Regions from separate parts of the Ewingella sp. S1.OA.A_B6 genome, predicted to be linked through region 1. Evidence: predicted binding sites of a transcription regulator. Region 1 holds the regulator's gene; each other region holds the start of a gene.

Region 1 (7,404 bases):
ATGTGCTGAAAAATAAACTGGAAATCCACGAAGCTAACCGTCTGGCGCAGGCCGAAATGGCCTTTACCGCGCTGCGTGCGGCCACGATTACGCTGGGCCAACCTGCAATGGGTTTGCCGCATCTTTGTGCCATTCATCAGACGCTGTTTCAGGATATCTATACCTGGGCCGGTGAGCTGCGCGAAATGGACATCTACAAAGATGAAACACCTTTCTGCCACTTTGCCTATATCGAAAAAGAGGGTAATGCGCTGATGCAGGCGCTGGAGGACGAAGGCTATCTGGCGGACCTGCCGCTTGATGGACTTTGTAAGAAACTGGCTCACTATTATACCGGTATCAACCTGCTGCACCCGTTTCGTGAAGGGAATGGCCGCGCACAGCGTATCTTCTTCGAGCAACTGATTATTCATGCGGGTTATGATATTCATTGGTCAAAAGTCGGGCAGGAGAGCTGGCTGGAAGCTAATAAAGCGGCGGCGTTCGGTAACGAAAAATTGCTGAAGGATGTCTTCAAGAAAGTTGTCAGTGAAATCGACAGCGGCAACTAGCCACGAAAGTGGGTAGAATCGGCCGGGTACTTTCATCGACTGAAGACCCGGACCGCCATGCTGCTGCTGATCGACAACTACGACTCCTTTACTTATAACCTCTATCAATATTTCTGCGAGCTGGGCGCTGAGGTTTTGGTCAAACGTAACGACCAGCTCAGCCTCGCTGATATTGAACAGTGGGCTCCTTCCCATCTGGTGATCTCCCCTGGCCCTTGTACGCCGGACGACGCCGGAATATCCCTTACGGCAATCACCCATTTTGCCAACCGGTTACCTATCCTCGGTGTCTGCCTTGGGCATCAGGCCATGGCGCAGGCTTTTGGCGGGCAGGTAGTGCGGGCACGTCAGGCGGTTCATGGTAAAACCTCGCCAATTCGTCACACCGGACAGAGTGTTTTCCGTGGTCTTAACAATCCTCTGACCGTGACGCGCTACCATTCGCTGATTGTTGACATCGACAGCCTGCCGGACTGTTTCACGCTCACCGCCTGGACCGAACGCGATGGTCAGCCTGACGAGATCATGGGTATTGCCCACAATCATCTGCCGTTGCACGGTGTGCAGTTCCATCCTGAAAGCATTCTCAGCGAGCAGGGTCACCAGTTGCTGGATAATTTCCTTAAGATTTAGATAGTTAATTCGTGATAATAAATTACTTTTCAAAAAAGCTGGTTTTCGATTGCCTGCGGGTGATTTTTTATGCATATTTTATGACTATATTTTCATATTTAGTTTTGTTTTGAAGATATACTTATAATGGCAATATACTTGTAATGGATTGAAGGGGATGAAGGTAATGGCAGAAAAATCAGCGGTAAGTCGTGACGCTTTTGATCGGGTTATTTTGCCGGTTTATGCACCCGCGCAGTTTATTCCGGTGAAAGGGAAGGGGAGCCGTGTGTGGGACCAGCAGGGCAAAGAGTATGTCGATTTCGCCGGGGGTATTGCGGTGACGGCACTCGGTCATTGCCATCCTGCGCTGGTGAAAGCCTTGCATGAGCAGGGTGAAACTCTGTGGCATGTCAGTAACGTATTTACCAACGAACCCGCACTGCGATTGGCACAGAAGCTTATTGATGCCACCTTTGCCGATCGGGTGTTTTTTGCCAACTCAGGAGCAGAAGCCAACGAAGCCGCTTTCAAGCTGGCGCGCTATTATGCCTCGCACCGCCACAGCCCGTACAAAAGCAAAATCATTGCCTTCCATAATGCATTTCATGGCCGCACGTTGTTTACGGTTTCCGTGGGTGGCCAGCCTAAATATTCAGACGGCTTCGGCCCGAAACCGGCTGACATCGTGCATGTACCGTTCAACGATCTCGACGCGGTGAAAGCTGTCATTGATGATCACACCTGCGCCATTGTGGTTGAACCGGTCCAGGGCGAAGGCGGTGTTACGCCAGCCACTCAGGCATTCTTGCAAGGTTTGCGCGATTTGTGCGATGAGCATCAGGCTTTGCTGGTGTTTGACGAAGTGCAGAGCGGCATGGGACGTAGCGGTAAGCTGTTCAGCTACATGAATTACGGCGTTACCCCGGACATTCTGACCGCGGCCAAAGCGCTCGGCGGCGGTTTCCCGGTCAGCGCCATGTTGGCGACGGAAGACGTGGCCTCGGTGATGGAACCCGGCAAGCATGGCACCACCTACGGCGGAAACCCGTTAGCGTGTGCCGTCGCTGAAGCTGCGCTGGATATCATCAACACGCCAGAGGTTCTGGCTGGCATCGGCGAGCGCCGCGCGGCATTTATTCAGGCATTGGAAGCGATTAATCAGAAATACTGCGTATTCAAAGAATTCCGTGGTCAGGGGTTATTGATTGGTGCTGAGTTATCTGACGCCTATAAAAACCGCGCCAGTGAGTTCCATAAAGCCGCTGCCGACTGCGGCCTGATGATGTTGGTGGCAGGCCCTAACGTCATGCGGTTTGCGCCATCCCTGGTGATTGAGTTCGCAGACATCAGCGAGGGGATGAATCGCTTTGAGGAAGCCATTGGGAAAGTGTTGAGCGCTTGAGGTTTCCCTATTCTCCAATAAAAACGGCGCGACAGTTGCCTGTCGCGCCGTTTTTCAGGGAATCAACGGGTGCCGTAAACGACAATCGTTTTACCGTGAGCGGAGATCAAACTCTGATCTTCCAGCATCTTGAGGATACGGCCAACCGTCTCGCGTGAACAGCCGACGATTTGACCAATTTCCTGACGGGTTATTTTGATCTGCATACCATCCGGGTGGGTCATCGCATCCGGCTGTTTTGCCAGACTCAGCAAAGTTTGCGCGATACGGCCCGTCACGTCGAGGAAGGCGAGGTTACCCACTTTCTCCGAAGTCACTTGCAACCGAGTCGCCATCTGAGCAGAAAGACGCATCAGAATGTCTGGATTAACCTGAATTAACTGGCGGAATTTTTTATAAGAGATTTCAGCCACTTCGCAAGCAGATTTAGCACGAACCCATGCACTACGCTCCTGGCCTTCTTCGAAGAGTCCCAGCTCGCCGATGAAGTCACCTTGGTTCAGGTAGGAAAGTATCATCTCTTTGCCTTCTTCATCTTTAATCAGGACGGCAACCGACCCTTTCACGATGTAGTAGAGCGTTTCGGCTTTTTCACCTTGGTGAATCAGCGTACTTTTGGACGGATATTTATGTATATGACAGTGAGACAGGAACCATTCGAGAGTAGGGTCTGTTTGTGGCTTGCCGAGAACCATTAGTTATTATCCTCTGTTATTATCGCTGCCCAAAATCACAGGGCTCAGAGTTCCCTGTACGGCGTCTTAAAAATGCGCGCCCTTTTAGCATAAGAACTGTCCAGTAATGCTGCAAGCGGGAGTCGGAGTGTAACAGCGTTATAAATGTTGTTAACACCGTGGTTTCATATGAAAACCACAAACCCATCACCGCAATTTACTGAAAAGTATGTATCGGCTCTGTTTGTAGCACAGGTTTGAGCGAGTGTCTTCTGTTGTCTCGCTTCAGCATGATGGCGATCGGGTTACGTTGCTGGTTTTTTCCTAAAAGGGTAGTCTGAGAAGAATTCAGTTTAAATGAAAGCAGCGGGAGTAAGGCATTATGCAGGCACGCGTAAAGTGGGTAGAAGGGCTGACGTTTTTGGGTGAATCTGCGTCAGGTCACCAGGTTTTAATGGACGGTAACGCGGGCGATAAAGCCCCAAGCCCGATGGAGATGTTGCTGATGTCGATGGGCGGTTGCAGCGCCATCGACGTAGTGTCTATCTTGCAAAAGGGCCGCAACGATGTGCAGAACTGCGAAGTCAAACTGACGTCTGAACGCCGTGAGGAAGCACCGAGGCTGTTCACTCATATCAACCTGCACTTTATTGTCACCGGAAAAGAGTTGTCAGATAAAGTGGTTGAGCGCGCGGTGTCCTTGTCGGCTGAAAAATACTGTTCGGTATCTCTGATGCTGGGTAAAGCCGCCTCCATCACTCATAGCTTTGAAGTGGTTGAGCCGGAGTGAGTGACTAAATGCCGCAGTGCTTAGGCGTGCGGCATCTTCCTCACTTAATCTTCTTCCCTTCCATCAGGCGCTGCACCAGTGGTGCCATAATCAGCTCCATCGCCAGCCCCATTTTACCGCCCGGCACCACCAGCGTATTGATGTGCGAGATAAACGAACCTTGCAGCATCGCCAGCAGATAAGGAAAATCTATATCGTCCAGCCCGCGAAAGTGAATCACTACAAAGCTTTCATCCAGTGAAGGGATGGCCTTGGCAGCGAACGGGTTGGAGGTGTCTACCGTCGGTACGCGCTGGAAGTTGATGTGCGTGCGGGAGAACTGTGGGGTGATGTAGTTGATGTAGTCATCCATTGAACGCACCACTGAATCCATGACTGCTTCACGCGAATGGCCCCGTTCACCGGTGTCACGTACCAGTTTCTGGATCCACTCGAGGTTAACAATCGGCACCACGCCGACCAGCAAATCTACCTGAGAGGCGACATCGATTTTGTCGGTCACTACGCCGCCGTGCAGTCCTTCATAGAATAATACGTCGGTCGGTTCTTCCAGTGCCTCCCACGGCGTAAAGGTGCCCGGCACCTGATTATAAGGAACCGCTTCGTCATAAGTATGTAAGTATTTACGGGAACGGCCACTGCCATTTTCACCATACTCTTTGAAGCTTTGTTCCAGTAAACCAAAGTCATTGGCTTCCGGGCCGAAATAGCTGATGTGGCGGCCCAGATCACGAGCTTTACGGATTGCTGCGTCCATTTCCGGGCGGGTAAAGTGGTGAAAACTGTCGCCTTCCAGTTCAGCAGAGCGTAGGCCAAGCTGTTGGAATATCTTACGAAACGCCAGGCTAGTGGTGGTAGTGCCTGCACCGCTCGAACCGGTGACAGCAATCACGGGATGTTTGGCTGACATAGGGCTGATGACTCCATAGTAATGGTGACGCTACTGCGCCCAAAAGTCGTGACAAAATCGAGGCATAATTAATCTATTAACTAACATATTTATTCATTCGATTACAAATCAAACGCGGCTTGTCGCGTTGCTGTTTATCTTTGTTTCAGTTCCAGTCGTTCTGGCGTTCTTCCTCTCCCGCCCGGAATTGGCTGCGGGGCATGATGTTCAGTGTTTCGTGCAGTTCGGACCATACCAGCAGGATATCGCCACTTTTCAGCTGGCGGCGTACATCTTCCACTTTCTGCTCGAGTGAACGCTCCTGCTCGCCGTAGTCAGTACCTTCGCGCAGTACGAAAGCTTCAATCACGCTGGTTAGGATCTCAGTATCCAGTTCTTGCCAGGGAATAATCACAACTCAAATTCCTTTAATTCTTTAAATAGGGTGCTATCCAGGCCGGAATGCGCTGTTCCAGCCACATTTTCGGGTTACGCAGGTTACCGGAGACAAACCCGACATGGCCGCCGTGTTCGGTTAATTGATACTCGATGCCTGGCGGTAAATCAGCGAGAGAGGGGATGACTTCCGGGGTCATAAAGGGATCATCTTTGGCATGAATGATCAGCAGCGGAATGCGCACTTGCGCCAGCATAGGGAGTCCGCTGCAACGGCGGTAGTAATCCAGCGCATCGGCAAAACCGTGGGCCCTGGACGTGATGGCGTCGTCGAATTCACGAATGCGTCGCATCGATTTTAGTTGTTGTAGCGTGACTGGCAGCGTCCCCGGGTACTTCTCCAGTTTCCGCGAGGCATTTAGTTTAAGCTGATCCAACAGGTAGCGCTGATAAATACGCGATACACCGCGCTCCAGCCGGTCAGCGCAAGGTTCCAGCATCAGCGGTGCGGACACCACGACCGCTGCTTTGAGCGTGCAGTTTGTCCCTTCCTGCCCAAGATAGCAGGCTAACATGTTACCTCCGAGCGACACGCCGACCGCACCGGTTGGCACGGCGCCGTGAGTATCATTCAGCCAATTGAGAAAGAACCGTGCGTCTTCGGTTTCACCGGAGTGATAAATGCGTTGCATTTTGTTTGGCTCACCGCTACAACCGCGAAAATGCATCACTACACCGAGCCAACCCTGTTCGCGCCAGGCATGCAGCAGACCGTGAGCATAAGGGCTGTAGAAATTGCCCTCCAGACCATGGAATAGCACCATGCGCGGTTTATGCTCCGCCTGCGCCGGGTCTTCGCTCCAGGCTAAATCGATGAAATCTCCATCTGGGGTATCCAGCCGCTGCCAGTGCGGTTGCAGCATCATGTGCCGGCGTACCAGCCGCGGCAGCAGCGTTTGCAGATGCGGATTACTGGCTCCGCGCAGAGGGCGAAAGGATTCATGCATAAGATGAATAATTTTCTCGTCAGGGGCCTTGTGCGATCAATATCACACTGATAGCTTCAATCCTATCGCACATTCTTCGGGTCGGAGTACCCAAATAAATGGAACTTAGCTTATTTTTATCGATGCTCGGTTTTTTGTGGGTTGCTGCTATCACGCCGGGCCCGAACAATATGTTACTCACCACTTCTGGTGCTAATTTCGGTTTTCTCCGTTCTATCTGGTTGCTCGTCGGTATTATGCTCGGCATGCAAAGCATGGTGTTGCTGGTGGCATTTGGCGTAGGCAGTCTGATTACGGTCTACCCGGCGTTGCACCTATTTCTTAAAATTGCGGGTAGTTTGTACTTGTTGTGGCTCGCGTGGAAGATTGCCACCTCAGCGTATGAAAAGCTGGACGTCGGTGCTGCGCCGCCAAAACCGCTGCGCTGGTATCAGGGCTGGTTATTACAGTTTCTCAACCCCAAAGCCTGGCTGATGGGTCTTGGCGCGGTGGCCAGTTTTAGTCTGGCGGGCACGGGTTATAACCACTCCATCGCCGCCATAAGTTTGGGGGTGTTTATCGTCAATCTGATTTCCGGCATTATCTGGCTGGGATTCGGTACGGTGATTGGCCGCCTGTTGAGCAGTCGCCGTGCCTGGTATACTTTTAATGTGTCCATGGGCTTGTTAACCGCAGCCTGTGTATTACTCATTTGGCACTGATTTTTCAGATAAAAAAGGAGCCTTATGCGGCTCCTTCAGAACATCGATTTAAAAAACATCAACTCTCTACATCAAACGTTTTCGCTAACTCTTCCAGCTGTTCCTGGGCGTCGAGCCACGTCATTTCGGTGTCGTCGAGTGCGCCTCTGACCTTAATCTGCTGTTGCAGGCATTCAGTCAGTTCGGCTTTGCGGCTGATGTCGTAAAGGGCAGAGTCGGCCAGCTTTGCTTCAATGGCGGTCAGCTCTTTGGTCAGCTTCTCCATCCTGGATTCCAGCGTGGTGATCTGCTTACGCAGGGGCTGGGTTTGATTGCGAAAATCGGCCTCGCGGCGTTTCTGATCTTTACGCGACTGGGCACTGTTTATGCCGTCCTTTAA
Region 2 (7,404 bases), on a different contig from region 1:
ACTCGATCGTTGAATGCGAAGAGAACAATTTGATGTTACCGATATAACGGCTGCTGATGTCGCCTTCGTTAGCAATTGCGCCAACGATGTGACGAACTTCAACACCGTCATCGCGACCCACTTCGATGCGATACAGTTCCATCTCACCAGCATCACGACGTTCACGACGTGGTGCACCATCACGTGAAGCTGCGCCATCACGTGCAGGACGGTCACCATCACGAGATGGACGACGGTCATTGCGGTCACCGCGATCGCTACGCTCGTCAAAATCACGACGTGGCGGACGGCTTTTGAAGGCCTGATCAGCAGGAACGATCAACGGACGTTCGCCCTGTGCCATTTTCAGCAGCGCAGCGGCCAGCGTTTCGATATCCAGCGCTTCTGCAGGTTGCATTTTTGCCAGCAGCGCACGATATTGATCCAGATCGCTGCTTTCCAGTTGTAGCTGAACTTTTGCAGCGAACTTAGCAAGACGACGCTCGCCCAGTACATCTGCAGTAGGAATTTCAACTTCTGGGATGGTCAGCTTCATGGTACGTTCAATGTTACGAAGCAGGCGACGTTCACGGTTCTCAACGAACAGCAGCGCACGGCCAGCACGACCAGCACGACCGGTACGGCCGATACGGTGAACGTAAGATTCTGAGTCCATCGGGATGTCATAGTTAACAACCAGGCTGATACGTTCTACATCAAGACCACGTGCTGCCACGTCGGTTGCGATCAGAATGTCCAGACGGCCATCTTTCAGACGTTCCAGAGTCTGCTCACGCAGGGACTGGTTCATGTCACCGTTCAGAGCTGCACTGTTGTAGCCGCTACGTTCAAGCGCTTCAGCCACTTCCAGTGTTGCGTTTTTGGTACGTACGAAAATAATCGCCGCATCAAAATCTTCAGACTCAAGGAAACGTACCAACGCTTCATTTTTACGCAGACCATGGACAGACCAGTAGCTCTGGCTGATGTCCGGACGGGTAGTTACGCTAGACTGAATGCGAACTTCCTGCGGATCTTTCATGAAACGACGGGTAATGCGACGGATAGCTTCCGGCATGGTGGCAGAGAACAGTGCGGTCTGATGATCAGCCGGGATCTGCGCCATGATGGTTTCAACGTCTTCGATGAAGCCCATACGCAGCATTTCATCGGCTTCATCCAGCACCAAACCGCTCAGGTTAGAGAGGTTCAGGGTGCCGCGTTTCAGGTGGTCCAGCAGACGGCCTGGGGTACCCACAACAATTTGTGGACCCTGACGCAGTGCGCGCAGTTGGACGTCATAGCGTTGGCCGCCGTAAAGGGCAACCACATTCACGCCATGCAAATGTTTAGCGAAATCAGTACAAGCTTCAGCAACCTGAACGGCCAGTTCACGGGTTGGAGCCAATACCAGAATCTGTGGAGCCTTCAACTCAGGCTTAATGTTGTGCAGCAGTGGCAGCGCGAAGGCCGCAGTTTTACCAGAACCGGTTTGCGCCATACCTAATACGTCACGACCGTTTAAAAGGTGTGGAATACATTCGGATTGGATCGGTGATGGTTTTTCGTAGCCCAGATCGGTCAGGGCGGCAATGATAGGAGCAGACAGCCCCAGGTCAGCAAAAGAGGTTTCAAGCTCAGTAGTCATGTACACGTGCCTCATTAATAATGGCAGCCAGTCTACATAACTCGTCGAGAAAATTTTCAGTCATTTTCATTGAAAAGTGTGAACCGGCTCAAATTAGATTATAAAACGAACAAAACAACCCTCGCCCGTTAAGGCGCTTAAAAATGGTTAAACCATGATTTAAGAAGGCTGATTGGTGTCGTCAGCTATTGCTGGTCCGATTCTGATAGGTCGTCTTGCTCTTGGCCTAATAGCGCCAATTCCAACAATGCATAGCGGTGCTCAACAAAATTATGAACGTTGTTAGCTACCGTCAGTTTGAACAGTGCCAGGGCGCTGTTCTTGTCCCCCAGACTTAGGTAATGTTTACCTAAATAGAAGTCAGTTTCACTGAGATGCTCAGCGAGCGAAGTGTTATCCGTTGCTTCCGCCTTTAGGCGTTCCATCAGCGTTGTTTCGCTGATCTTACCCAGGTAGAATTCGACGATATTCCATCCCCATTGCCCTCTGTCCGCTTTGTCATAACGCTGCTGCAGCGCTACGTCGGCATCCTTCGGATTGATTTCTCTCTCCGCAAGATAAAGCCATAAAGAACGGAAGGGATCATTTGGATCGTCTCGATAAAACGCCTGCAGATCATCCTGCGCTAACGAGAATCGGCCACCGTAATACAGTGCGATACCTCGGTTCAAACGCGCGTAGTTGTAAGTTGGATCAAGCTCTAGTACAGAATCAAACGCTTCATAGGCAGCATCGAAATTGCCTGCCTGCGTTAAGTAAATCCCCAGGTAGTTAAAAACTTCTGGCATATCAGGACGAATAGACAGCGCTTGTGAAAAATCGTTCCGCGCTAACGCTCTAAGACCCAGACTATCATACAGCACACCGCGCTCATATAATAGCTGTGCACGCTCATCGTCAGTCAGCGCTCGACTGGCAAGGATTTGTTCCATACGCGCCAAGATAACTTCCTGCTGCAACGTAGGCTGCAACGGAATAGCCAGAACTTCGTTTTTACGCCAATCATGGTTGCTGCATCCTGCCAACATAAGAGCTGTCGCAACATAACACCAGCGCAAGAAAGGCTTCATTTCTACTCCCGAAGACAAACATTGGATTAACCTCCTGTCATCCGGCTGCTTAACACAAGCGCATCCTGCGCTCATGATACGAACAGTTCCCTGCCTGATGACAGGGAACTGTAAAACTTCTGTTACAGAAATTTATTCGGCTGAAGGCTCTGCGGCTTCGCTTTGGCTTGGCGCTACGGCATCTTTCATGCTCAAGCGTACGCGACCCTGGCGATCAACCTCAACAACTTTAACCGGAACTTCCTGACCCATCTGTAGGTAATCGGTCACTTTATCAACGCGCTTGTCAGCGATTTGAGAAATATGAACCAGACCCTCTTTACCGCCGCCAATGGCAACAAATGCGCCAAAGTCTACGATGCGAGTTACTTTACCTTGATAGATACGGCCAACTTCAACTTCAGCAGTGATCTCTTCGATACGACGGATAGCGAATTTAGCTTTCTCACCGTCGGTCGCAGCGATTTTAACTGTACCATCATCTTCAATTTCAATGGTGGTGCCGGTTTCTTCGGTCAGGGCACGAATAACAGAACCACCTTTACCGATCACGTCTTTGATTTTATCTGGACTGATCTTAATGGTATGAATACGTGGTGCAAATTGAGATATATCACCACGCGGAGTGCTGATAGCCTGTTCCATCACGCCCAGAATGTGCAGACGCGCACCCTTAGCCTGATTCAGTGCAACCTGCATGATTTCGCGGGTGATGCCTTCAATTTTGATGTCCATCTGCAGCGCAGTAATACCGTCACGGCTACCGGCTACTTTAAAGTCCATGTCGCCCAGATGATCTTCGTCACCCAGAATGTCAGACAGAACGACAAAGCTCTCGCCTTCTTTAACCAGGCCCATTGCGATACCCGCGACAGCTGCTTTAATCGGCACGCCTGCATCCATCAGGGCCAGAGAAGCGCCACAAACAGAAGCCATAGAAGATGAACCGTTAGATTCGGTGATTTCAGAAACCACACGTACGGTGTACGGGAAATCTTCTGGTTTTGGCATCATGGCCAACACGCCACGTTTCGCCAGACGACCATGACCAATTTCACGGCGCTTAGGCGAACCCACCATCCCAGTTTCACCAACGGAGTATGGAGGGAAGTTGTAGTGGAACAAGAAGCTGTCAGACTTCTCACCCATCAACTCATCAAGGTTCTGCGCATCACGTGCAGTACCCAGAGTGGCAGTAACCAGCGCCTGAGTTTCACCACGAGTGAACAGTGCTGAACCATGGGTACGTGGCAGAACGCCAGTACGCACGTCCAAACCACGGATCATGTCTTTTTCACGACCATCAATACGTGGCTCGCCACGCAGAACACGGCTACGCACCACGTTCTTCTCAATGCTGCCCAATAGGTCAGAGATTTCGCCAGCGTCCAGTGTTTCATCTTCAGCTTGCAGGGTTTTAACCACTTCCGCTTTGATAACGTTGATCTGAGCGTAACGCTCTTGTTTGTCAGTGATCAGGTATGCATCACCTAAACGAGATTCTGCCAGTGTCACTACGCGAGCATGCAGCTCAGCGTTAACGACTTCAGGTTTCCAATCCCATTTCGCTTTACCGACTTCAGCAACCAGAGAGTTGATGTTATCAATAACGATTTGTTGTTGTTCATGCCCGAACACCACAGCGCCCAGCATCTGATCTTCGCTCAACACGTCCGCTTCAGACTCAACCATCAGTACGGCGCCTTGGGTACCGGCAACCACCAGGTCCAGACTGCTGGTTTTCAGCTCATCTGCCGTCGGGTTTAGAACGTACTGACCATTGATGTAACCTACTCGTGCTGAACCAATTGGGCCACTGAATGGAATGCCAGACAGGCTCAGTGCAGCAGAAGCACCGATCATCGCAACGATGTCAGGGTTTACTTGTGGGTTCAGAGAAACCACCGTCGCAATAACCTGAACTTCATTCAGGAAACCTTCTGGGAACAGAGGGCGAATTGGACGGTCAATGAGACGGGAAGTCAGGGTTTCGCCTTCACTTGGACGGCCTTCACGACGGAAGAAGCTGCCCGGGATACGACCAGCAGCGTAAGTACGCTCCTGATAGTTAACCGTCAAAGGGAAGAAGCTTTGGCCTGGTTTGGCTTTTTTCTGGCCAACAACAGTCACGAATACTGCGGTGTCATCCATGCTAACCATCACGGCTGCAGTTGCCTGACGACCCATCATGCCGGTTTCCAGCGTGACAGTGTGTTGACCGTATTGGAATTTACGAATAGTCGGATTAAGCAATGTAATATCCTTTCATGTGACGCGCAGCTGTTATGACAGCAGTTCACGTCAGTAAATATCAGAACTTCTCACTACATCCTCGCGACTAATGACAATCCTTATTTCTCTCAGCGGAAATAAAGTCTCTCATTAGCCGCGCGAACCTCTGTAACGGAAGATCACGTGATAGCAATTTCTATGAAGATAAGTTCTATAAAAACAACAACACTACAGTAACCTGATTTGCGGTTGCTTCCTAGAATAAAGGGGCCAATTGGCCCCTTTACACTGAAACTCGCTAGATTAGCGACGCAGACCCAGACGCTCGATCAGGCTGGTATAACGTGCTACATCTTTACTCTTCAGATAATCAAGCAGTTTACGACGCTGAGAAACCATACGCAGCAGACCACGACGACTGTGGTGATCTTTTTTGTGCTCTGCGAAGTGACCTTGCAGATGGTTAATTTGAGCAGTCAGCAGAGCAACCTGAACTTCGGAAGAACCACTGTCATTAGTGCCACGACCGAAGTCTGTAACGATTTGAGCTTTAGCTTCAACGCTTAGAGACATAATCATACTCCAAAATATTATAGATAATTAAACGGGTGCCGATCTCTAATTCAGCTACCCAGTGCATAAGCTGCGCTATTCTACTCTTTGCATTATATGATCGCAAGATGAGCAAGAAGGCTTACTCGGTGTATTCAACCACCAAACGACGCGGCGCAATGCGTCCATCATCGTCAATCTCACCGACGCCGATGAACTTACGCTCTTCGCCCTCGGTGATGCGCACCATACCTGACGTTGGGGCACCCGAAGCCTGAACCGGTTGGCCCTGCTTCACGTAGCCTGCCACGACAGGTAGAAGATTCACCTCTGGGAAGTCCTCACAGGCACTGTCCATCGGTAATAACAGAGGATCCAGCAACAGGCGCGGCTCAATACCTTCAACTTCAGCCTGTGCGATCAACTCGTGCAGTTTCTCCATCGTAACCATCCTTTCGGCAGGATAGGCCGCAACCTGAACACGACGAAGATAGGTTACGTGCGCCCCACAACCGAGCTTCTCACCCAGGTCATCCACAATTGTGCGGATATAAGTCCCTTTTGAGCAGTGAATTTCCAGCTCAACGTCGACCCCTTCCCAGCGAATGAATTTCAGTTCATACACGGTGATCGGGCGGGACTCACGCGGAACGTCGATACCCTGACGGGCGTACTCATACAGTTTTTTCCCTTCATATTTCAAAGCTGAATACATTGAAGGGATCTGCTGAGTTTCTCCACGAAAACTCTCGAGCGAATCATCAAGTTGCTGCTGCGTAAAGTTGACGTCGCGTTCAGAGATAATCTGCCCTTCCGCATCAGAGGTATCCGTGCGTTGTCCCATGCGGGCAACGACCAGATAACGTTTATCTGAATCTAACAGGAAGCGGGAGAACTTAGTGGCTTCGCCCAAACAAAGCGGCAACATACCGGTGGCCAGAGGATCAAGGGCACCAGTGTGTCCTGCACGGTTGGCGTTATAAAGACGTTTTACTTTTTGCAGTGCATCGTTAGAGGACAGCCCAAGGGATTTATCCAACAACAGTACGCCGTGGATATCACGGCCGCGGCGGCGTGGGCGACTCATTATACTTCCTCGTCGTCGCCTGCAGCTGAACGACGTTCAGCATCGTTCCGCACGACGTTAGTCACCAGGTTAGACATACGCATGCCTTCAACCAGTGAGTTGTCGTAAGCAAAAGTCAGCTCAGGAACAACACGAAGACGCATCGCTTTACCGATCAGCGTACGAATGAAACCAGACGCATCCTGCAGAGCTCTGATGCCATTTTTAACACGATCGGGGTCCTGATTATCGGTGGTCAGAACATCAAGGAAAGTGACGAACACTTTGGCATATGCCAGGTCACGGGACACTTCAACGCCAGAAACGGTGGCCATGCCCACGCGCGGATCTTTCACTTCACGTTGTAAAATAATGGCGATTTCTTTTTGCATCTCCTGAGAGACACGCTGGGTACGACTAAATTCTTTTGCCATGATAGGACTCCTTCAGACAATTTCCAGACAAAGAGGGGGGCCTCAAGGCCCCCCAACTGGATATAAACGACGTCGCTAAGATTACGCGATGGTGCGTTTGATCTCGATGATTTCGAAGACTTCGATCACATCGCCAGCACGCACATCGTTGTAGTTCTTCACGCCGATACCACATTCCATGCCGTTACGAACTTCAGCAACGTCATCTTTGAAGCGGCGCAGGGATTCCAGCTCGCCTTCGTAGATCACCACGTTGTCACGCAGTACACGGATTGGGTTGTTACGCTTAATCATACCTTCAGTAACCATACAGCCGGCAATTGCACCGAATTTCGGTGACTTGAACACGTCACGAACTTCAGCCAGACCAATGATTTGCTGTTTGTATTCTGGCGCCAACATACCGCTCATTGCCTGTTTCAC
Region 3 (7,404 bases), on a different contig from region 1:
GGGGGAAAGCAGCGGCCTGCGAAGCCGTATTGCCGACCGTTTCAGTGCGGATTTCATTACTCACATCCTCACCTTCTAAAATCACTTTTAATTGCCCATCCTGAGCAACAAAACGAACATCAAGGTGTGCGGCAAGTGGTACCAAAGCCTCTTCAGAGACAATTTCAACCTGATGATGTAAAGCAGCCAGCGCTAAAACGCGGTAAATGGCACCGGAGTCCAGCAAACGCCATTCAAAGGCTTCGGCCAGTGCTTTGCATAGTGTGCCTTTACCTGCACCACTTGGCCCATCAACGGTTATCACCGGGGCTAAAGTCATCATTTATGTCTCCTTTGGTGGGGTAAACCCTCATCATTAACCCGATAAGGCTAATTCAGGAGCGCTACTATACGCTGCCTTTATTACAACTGTTACCCCACGCTGCCCAGTTGACGAAAAAGCAGACTACACCGATAAAAAAGGCATGATATGAAGTACAGAAAAAACGGGCACCTTTCGATACCCGTCTTAGTTATAGACTATGCCAGCGTACTTATAGCCGCGAGCCTGTCAAAATAATCGGGGAATGTTTTCGCGGTACATTTAGGGTCAAGGATCGTTACGGATGTATCCGACAGCGCCACCAGCGAGAAGCACATCGCCATTCGATGATCGTTATACGTACCAATTTCGGCAAAGGTCAGTGATTCCGGTGGTTCAACGCGAATATAATCCTCACCCTCTTCAACCGTCGCCCCCACTTTACGCAATTCCGTGGCCATCGCTGCCAGCCGGTCAGTCTCTTTGACACGCCAATTGTAAATATTGCGTAGCGTTGTTGGCCCTTTGGCAAACAGTGCGGCAGTGGCGATGGTCATTGCAGCGTCGGGAATGTGGTTCATGTCCATATCAATGCCGGTCAGTTCACCACGCGTACATTCAATATAATCCTCAGCCCAGCTGATTTTCGCACCCATTTTTTCCAACACATCGGCAAAATGAATATCGCCTTGCATGCTGTTTTTGCCAATACCGGTGACGCGCACCGTGCCACCTTTAATCGCGGCTGCGGCCAGAAAGTAGGAGGCGGATGAAGCATCACCTTCAACCAGGTAGACGCCCGGTGAAAAATACTGTTGCTTACCGGTGATACGAAATTGCTGGTATTGATAATTATCCACTTCAATACCGAAGGTCTTCATCAGATTAAGGGTAATGTCGATATAAGGTTTGGAAACCAGATCGCCCTTTATCTGAATCGTAGTGTCATGGTTGGCAAGAGGCGCCATCATAAGGAGTGCAGTCAGGAACTGGCTGGAGACGCTGCCATCAACTGTCACTTCGCCTCCTTTAAATCCTCCACGCAAACGTACGGGCGGATAATTTTCCTGCTCGATATATTCAACATCCGCCCCACCCTGACGCAGCGCATCGACCAGATGTCCTATCGGGCGCTCTTTCATGCGCGGTTCACCGGTCAGCACGACGTCATGCGAACCGAGACAAAGAGCCGCGGCCAAGGGTCGCATAGCGGTGCCAGCATTACCCAGAAAAAGCTCCAGGAACTTTGATGGCTTAAAAGCGCCAGCAAGGCCATCGATATCACAGTGCGTGCGGTCAGCAGACAGACGATAGGTGACGCCCAGTTGAGTAAGGGCATTTAACATATGGCTGACGTCATCGCTGTCCAACAGGTTATTCAGGCGAGTCGTCCCCTGTGCAAAAGCAGCCAGTAAAAGTGCCCGATTGGAAACACTTTTTGAGCCAGGCAAATTGATAGTGCCGTTAACCAGTGCAACGGGTTGTAATGTCAGGGATTCCACGCTTTCTCCATTTCCTTTTATTCATAATATGACCCCAAATTTCCGTCCGCGGTCATTTTTAAATCATGCTTAGCCAGCCATTTCGGCACACATTAACCGTGGCGTTTTTCGAAGTCAGCCATAAAATCAGTCAGTGCTTTAACGCCTTCGATTGGCATTGCATTGTAAATCGACGCACGCATTCCGCCGACCACACGGTGACCTTTAAGCGCATGCAGACCTACATCAAAAGATTGTTGCACGAAAAGTTTATCCAGGGATGAATCGGCCATCTGGAAAGGCACGTTCATCCACGAACGGTTAGCCGGAGTCACGTCGTTGCGGTAAAAATCGCTGTTATCAATGGCGCCATACAGCAGCTCTGCCTTCGCCTGATTACGCTTTTCCATTTCTTTTAACCCGCCCTGTTCTTTCAACCATTTAAATACCATTCCTGACAAGTACCAGGCGAAGGTAGGCGGTGTATTGAACATTGAGTCGTTTTCAGCCAACACCGTGTAATCAAGAATCGAAGGCAGTGCTTTCTGCGCTTTGCCCAGTAAATCTTCCCGTACGATAACCAGCGTCAGGCCCGCAGGGCCGATATTTTTCTGTGCGCCAGCATAAATCACACCGAAGCGACTGACATCTACAGGGCGAGATAAAATAGAAGACGAATAGTCGGCGATGACAATCTTATCGCCAAAATTGGGTTCTTCATTGATGGCTACGCCATCAATGGTTTCATTTGGGCAGTAATGCACATAGGCGGCATCAGCATTCAGCGCCCACTGGCTCATCGGCAAGATGCCGCGCTTGCCATCAACGGTGGTGGTCACATCGATAACATTCGGGGTGCAATATTTTTGGGCTTCGTTGACTGCACTATGTGCCCAATAGCCACCATCGATATAATCCGCAGTGGTTTTGTCGCCGAGTAAATTCATAGGCACTGCAGCAAATTGCGCCCGCGCGCCACCGTGACAGAATAAGACTTTATAGTTGGGAGGGATATTCATCAGGTCGCGAATATCACGCTCGGACTCTTCTGCAACTTGAATAAACTCCTTACTGCGGTGGCTGATTTCCATTACAGAAGTACCCAGACCATGCCAGTTACACAGTTCTTGTTCCGCACGACGTAACACTTCTGCCGGGATCATTGCCGGACCTGCACTAAAATTATAAACCTGAGTCATTTCCCCTCACCACTCCGTTGAGACAACTATAGAGATAACCAATTTACCGGTTTTATCATTCGAGACAAGCAGTGTGCAACGGTTATTCGTAACGGGAGCAAGATCACATTGTGGTCACTGCGTTATCGGTTGCCTGTAGCCTAAAATCCCGTATGATTGCGCGTTTTTAGAACGCTCAAAAGTGAACTCAATGATCCAAACCTTCATTACCGGCAAAGACGCGGCGCTGGAAGATTCAATTTCCCGTTTCCAACAAAAACTGACTGACCTCGGTTTCAACATTGAGGAAGCTTCCTGGCTGAATCCGATCCCTAACGTCTGGTCTGTGCATATCCGCGATCGCGACTGCCCGTTGTGCTTTACCAATGGCAAAGGTGCCAGCAAAAAAGCGGCGTTGGCTTCTGCGCTGGGTGAGTATTTTGAGCGTCTATCGACCAACTATTTCTTCGCCGACTTCTATCTGGGCAAAGAGATTGCTAATGGCGATTTTGTGCATTACCCGAACGAAAAATGGTTTCCAATTCCGGCTAACAACACTCTGCCAGCAGGTATTCTGGATGAGCGTCTGCACGATTTTTATGATACCGATAAAGAGCTAACCGGCAGTGATCTCATCGACCTGCAATCTGGCAATCCAGACCGTGGGATCTGTGCACTGCCTTTTACCCGTCAGTCGGATCTGCAAACTGTTTATATTCCGATGAACATCATCGGTAACTTATACGTATCTAACGGCATGTCAGCTGGGAATACTGCCAACGAGGCTCGCGTTCAGGGACTTTCCGAAGTGTTCGAGCGCTACGTGAAAAACCGTATCATTGCTGAATCTATCAGCCTGCCAGAAATCCCAGCCGATGTGCTGGCTCGTTATCCTGGCGTGGTTGAAGCCATTGCTAAACTGGAGGATGAGGGCTTCCCTATCCTCTCTTATGACGCTTCACTCGGCGGTAACTACCCGGTCATCTGCGTGGTGTTGTTCAATCCAGCCAATGGCACCTGTTTTGCGTCCTTCGGCGCGCACCCTGATTTCGGCGTAGCGCTGGAGCGCACCGTAACCGAACTGTTGCAGGGTCGCAGTCTGAAAGATCTGGACGTTTTCACCGCGCCAACCTTTGATGATGAAGAAGTCGCAGAACATGCAAATCTGGAAACTCACTTCATCGATTCCAGCGGTTTAATCTCCTGGGATATGTTCAAACAGGATGCTGACTATCCGTTTGCCGACTGGAGCTTCAGCGGTACCACGGAACAAGAGTTTGCCACGCTGATGGCTATTTTTGATCAAGAAGACGCCGAAGTTTACATCGCTGACTATGAGCATCTGGATGTTTATGCTTGCCGCATTATCGTTCCGGGTATGTCTGATATTTATCCTGCGGAAGATTTGCTGCTAGCCAATAACACCATGGGGGCTCATCTGCGTGAGCAATTGCTGGCATTGCCGGGCAGCGATTTGCCGAAGGAAGCCTATCTGGAAATGATCACCCAACTCGATGACGAGGGTCTGGATGACTTTACCCGCGTGCGCGAGTTACTCGGTATCGCCAGCGGGAAAGACAATGGCTGGTATACGCTGCGCGTAGGTGAGCTGAAATCCATGCTGGCTTTGGCTGGTGGTGATATGGATCAGGCACTGATCTGGGCTGAGTGGGCACATGAGTTTAACTCTTCCGTCTACAGCGACGAGCGCAATAACTATTACCGTTGCCTGCAGACCCTACTGCAACTCGCTCTGGAAGAGGATCGTATCCCGTCTCAGTACTATGGCGCTTTCGTCAAAATGTACGGTCAGGATGCAGTAGACCGTGCTTCAGCAGCGATAAGCGGCGAAGAACGTTTCCACAGTCTGTTTGCTGTAGAGACCGACCTTCGTGCCCTGCCGGCTCATCAGGGATTGCTGGCGGCTTATGAGAAGCTACAAGTCGCTAAACGTCGCCATTGGTCAAAAGTCTGACTTAAGGCTCTTGACCCACGTTGAATGATTAAACCGGTAGCTCCGCGGCTACCGGTTTTTTATTAACATAAATCTTATGTATTCCATCAATTCATTCAACTTTAATTGCAATATTTAAAATATTTTTATACCATATATTTCAATGATATAACCAATTAACTACTCCTTTGGTATGAAGGCAATCCCCTCCTAAACCCGTCCCTTATGATCCATATCAATTTTTACATTATACTGCTTTGCTAGTATCTCGTTGTGCAGTAGATACCCCTTAAAGAGAGAGTTACAGTGAAAGCTGACAACCCATTCAATTTATTGTTACCCGCAGCTACAGCGAAAGTTGCCGAAGATGCAGGTGTTTATAAAGCCACGAAACAACCGCTGAAAACCTTTTATTTAGCGATCACTGCTGGCGTATTTATTTCCATTGCGTTTGTTTTCTATATCACGTCAACCACCGGTACTGCCGCCGTTCCCTTTGGCCTTGCAAAAATGGTTGGGGGCATTAGCTTCTCACTCGGCTTAATGTTGGTCGTCGTTTGTGGTGCTGACCTTTTCACCTCGACTGTACTCATCGTTATTGCCAAGGCCAGTGGCCGGATAAGCTGGGGTCAATTAGCCTGTAACTGGATCAACGTCTACATAGGTAACTTAATTGGCGCACTGTTTTTTGTCGCACTGATTTGGTTTTCTGGCGAACATATGGTCGATAATGGGCTGTGGGGGTTGAATGTCTTACAAACCGCAGACCACAAAATGCATCACACTTTTGTTGAAGCTGTGTGTCTGGGCATTCTGGCTAATCTGATGGTCTGTCTGGCAGTATGGATGAGTTACTCTGGCCGCAGTCTGATGGACAAAATGTTTGCCATGATCCTCCCCGTCGCCATGTTTGTTGCCAGCGGATTTGAGCACAGCATTGCCAACATGTTTATGATTCCACTGGGTATTGTCATCAAGAACTTTGCATCTCCTGAGTTCTGGCATGCCGTTGGGACCACACCAGCACAATTCGCAGAACTGAATATCAGTAATTTTATCATCGACAACCTGATCCCCGTCACTATCGGGAACATCATTGGTGGCGGTCTGATGGTAGGGTTAACGTACTGGGTAATATATCTCCGCGATGAGCAGCATCACTAAGTACTGTGGAATGCTTGTTACGACAGGTTTACAAACCGATTTTTAAAGAAAGCCAAATTAGAAGGTAGGTGCATAATGTCCAAGCTCAATGAAAAATTGACCAACGCATGGCAAGGTTTTAGTGCTGGCGACTGGCAGACTGAAGTTAATGTTCGTGACTTCATCCAGAAGAACTACACCCCGTATGAAGGTGACGAGTCCTTCCTGGCCGGTGCGACCAAAGCGACTTCTACGCTGTGGGATAAAGTAATGGAAGGCATCAAACTGGAAAACAGCACTCATGCTCCAGTTGATTTTGATACCGACGTTGCTGCAACCATCACCTCTCATGATGCGGGCTACATCAACAAGTCCCTCGAAACTATCGTGGGCCTGCAAACTGATGCACCATTGAAACGCGCCCTGATCCCGTTCGGCGGCATCAAGATGGTTGAAGGTTCATGTAAGGTTTATGGCCGTGAACTGGACCCAGCGCTGAAAAAAATCTTCACCGAATACCGTAAAACCCATAATCAGGGCGTATTCGATGTATATACCAAAGACATCCTGAACTGCCGTAAATCCGGTGTTCTGACCGGTCTGCCAGATGCTTATGGTCGTGGCCGTATCATCGGTGACTACCGTCGCATCGCGCTGTACGGTATTGATTTCCTGATGGCTGACAAATATAAGCAATTCCTGTCACTGCAAGATGATATGGAAAATGGCGTAAACCTGGAAATGACCATCCAGTTACGCGAAGAGATCTCAGAACAATACCGTGCCCTCGGCCAGATGAAGGAAATGGCGGCTAAATACGGCTGCGACATTTCTGCACCCGCTAATACCGCACAGGAAGCTGTTCAGTGGACTTACTTTGGCTACCTGGCTGCGGTGAAATCTCAGAACGGCGCTGCAATGTCATTCGGACGTGTATCTACCTTCCTTGATGCATTCATCGAACGTGATATCAAAGCTGGCAAACTGACTGAAGAAGCGGCTCAGGAACTGATTGACCACTTGGTTATGAAACTGCGTATGGTCCGTTTCCTGCGTACTCCTGAGTATGATGAGCTGTTCTCCGGTGACCCAATCTGGGCAACTGAATCTCTGGCAGGTATGGGCGTTGATGGCCGTACTTTGGTTACCAAAAACAGCTTCCGCTTCCTGAATACCCTGTACACCATGGGGCCTTCACCAGAGCCGAACATGACCATTCTGTGGTCAGAAAAACTGCCATTGAACTTCAAAAAATACGCAGCCAAAGTGTCTATCGATACCTCATCTGTTCAGTATGAAAACGATGACCTGATGCGTCCTGACTTCAACAATGATGACTACGCAATT

What was found. The regulator CRP, encoded in region 1, controls carbon source genes, mostly activating them, when cyclic AMP is high. The targets are predictions, from matches to a motif close to ATGTGANNNNNNTCACAT.
Region 2: yrbN (protein YrbN) is a predicted target of CRP. The motif match lies at 1,704-1,721, and genes of this name have one in related genera.
Region 3: serC (3-phosphoserine/phosphohydroxythreonine transaminase) is a predicted target of CRP. The motif match lies at 3,073-3,090, and genes of this name have one in related genera.

The regions. Positions count from the first base shown of each region.
Region 1 covers NZ_JBLJFK010000009.1:12,221-19,624, reverse strand. Annotated here, with positions in the region: gene ACMV8I_RS15760 (putative adenosine monophosphate-protein transferase Fic) at 1-551, shown strand, start outside; gene ACMV8I_RS15755 (aminodeoxychorismate synthase component II) at 609-1,184, shown strand; gene argD (bifunctional acetylornithine/succinyldiaminopimelate transaminase) at 1,351-2,568, shown strand; gene crp (cAMP-activated global transcriptional regulator CRP) at 2,631-3,263, opposite strand; gene ACMV8I_RS15740 (OsmC family protein) at 3,625-4,032, shown strand; gene ACMV8I_RS15735 (phosphoribulokinase) at 4,073-4,942, opposite strand; gene ACMV8I_RS15730 (YheU family protein) at 5,088-5,336, opposite strand; gene ACMV8I_RS15725 (hydrolase) at 5,350-6,324, opposite strand; gene ACMV8I_RS15720 (LysE family translocator) at 6,423-7,025, shown strand; gene ACMV8I_RS15715 (ABC transporter ATP-binding protein) at 7,084-7,404, opposite strand, start outside.
Region 2 covers NZ_JBLJFK010000003.1:188,767-196,170, forward strand. Annotated here, with positions in the region: gene ACMV8I_RS10625 (DEAD/DEAH family ATP-dependent RNA helicase) at 1-1,627, opposite strand, end outside; gene yrbN (protein YrbN) at 1,617-1,697, opposite strand; gene nlpI (lipoprotein NlpI) at 1,813-2,697, opposite strand; gene pnp (polyribonucleotide nucleotidyltransferase) at 2,830-4,950, opposite strand; gene rpsO (30S ribosomal protein S15) at 5,233-5,502, opposite strand; gene truB (tRNA pseudouridine(55) synthase TruB) at 5,624-6,568, opposite strand; gene rbfA (30S ribosome-binding factor RbfA) at 6,568-6,981, opposite strand; gene infB (translation initiation factor IF-2) at 7,063-7,404, opposite strand, start outside.
Region 3 covers NZ_JBLJFK010000001.1:1,699,202-1,706,605, forward strand. Annotated here, with positions in the region: gene cmk ((d)CMP kinase) at 1-322, opposite strand, end outside; gene aroA (3-phosphoshikimate 1-carboxyvinyltransferase) at 520-1,803, opposite strand; gene serC (3-phosphoserine/phosphohydroxythreonine transaminase) at 1,896-2,981, opposite strand; gene ycaO (30S ribosomal protein S12 methylthiotransferase accessory factor YcaO) at 3,172-4,935, shown strand; gene focA (formate transporter FocA) at 5,221-6,078, shown strand; gene pflB (formate C-acetyltransferase) at 6,154-7,404, shown strand, end outside.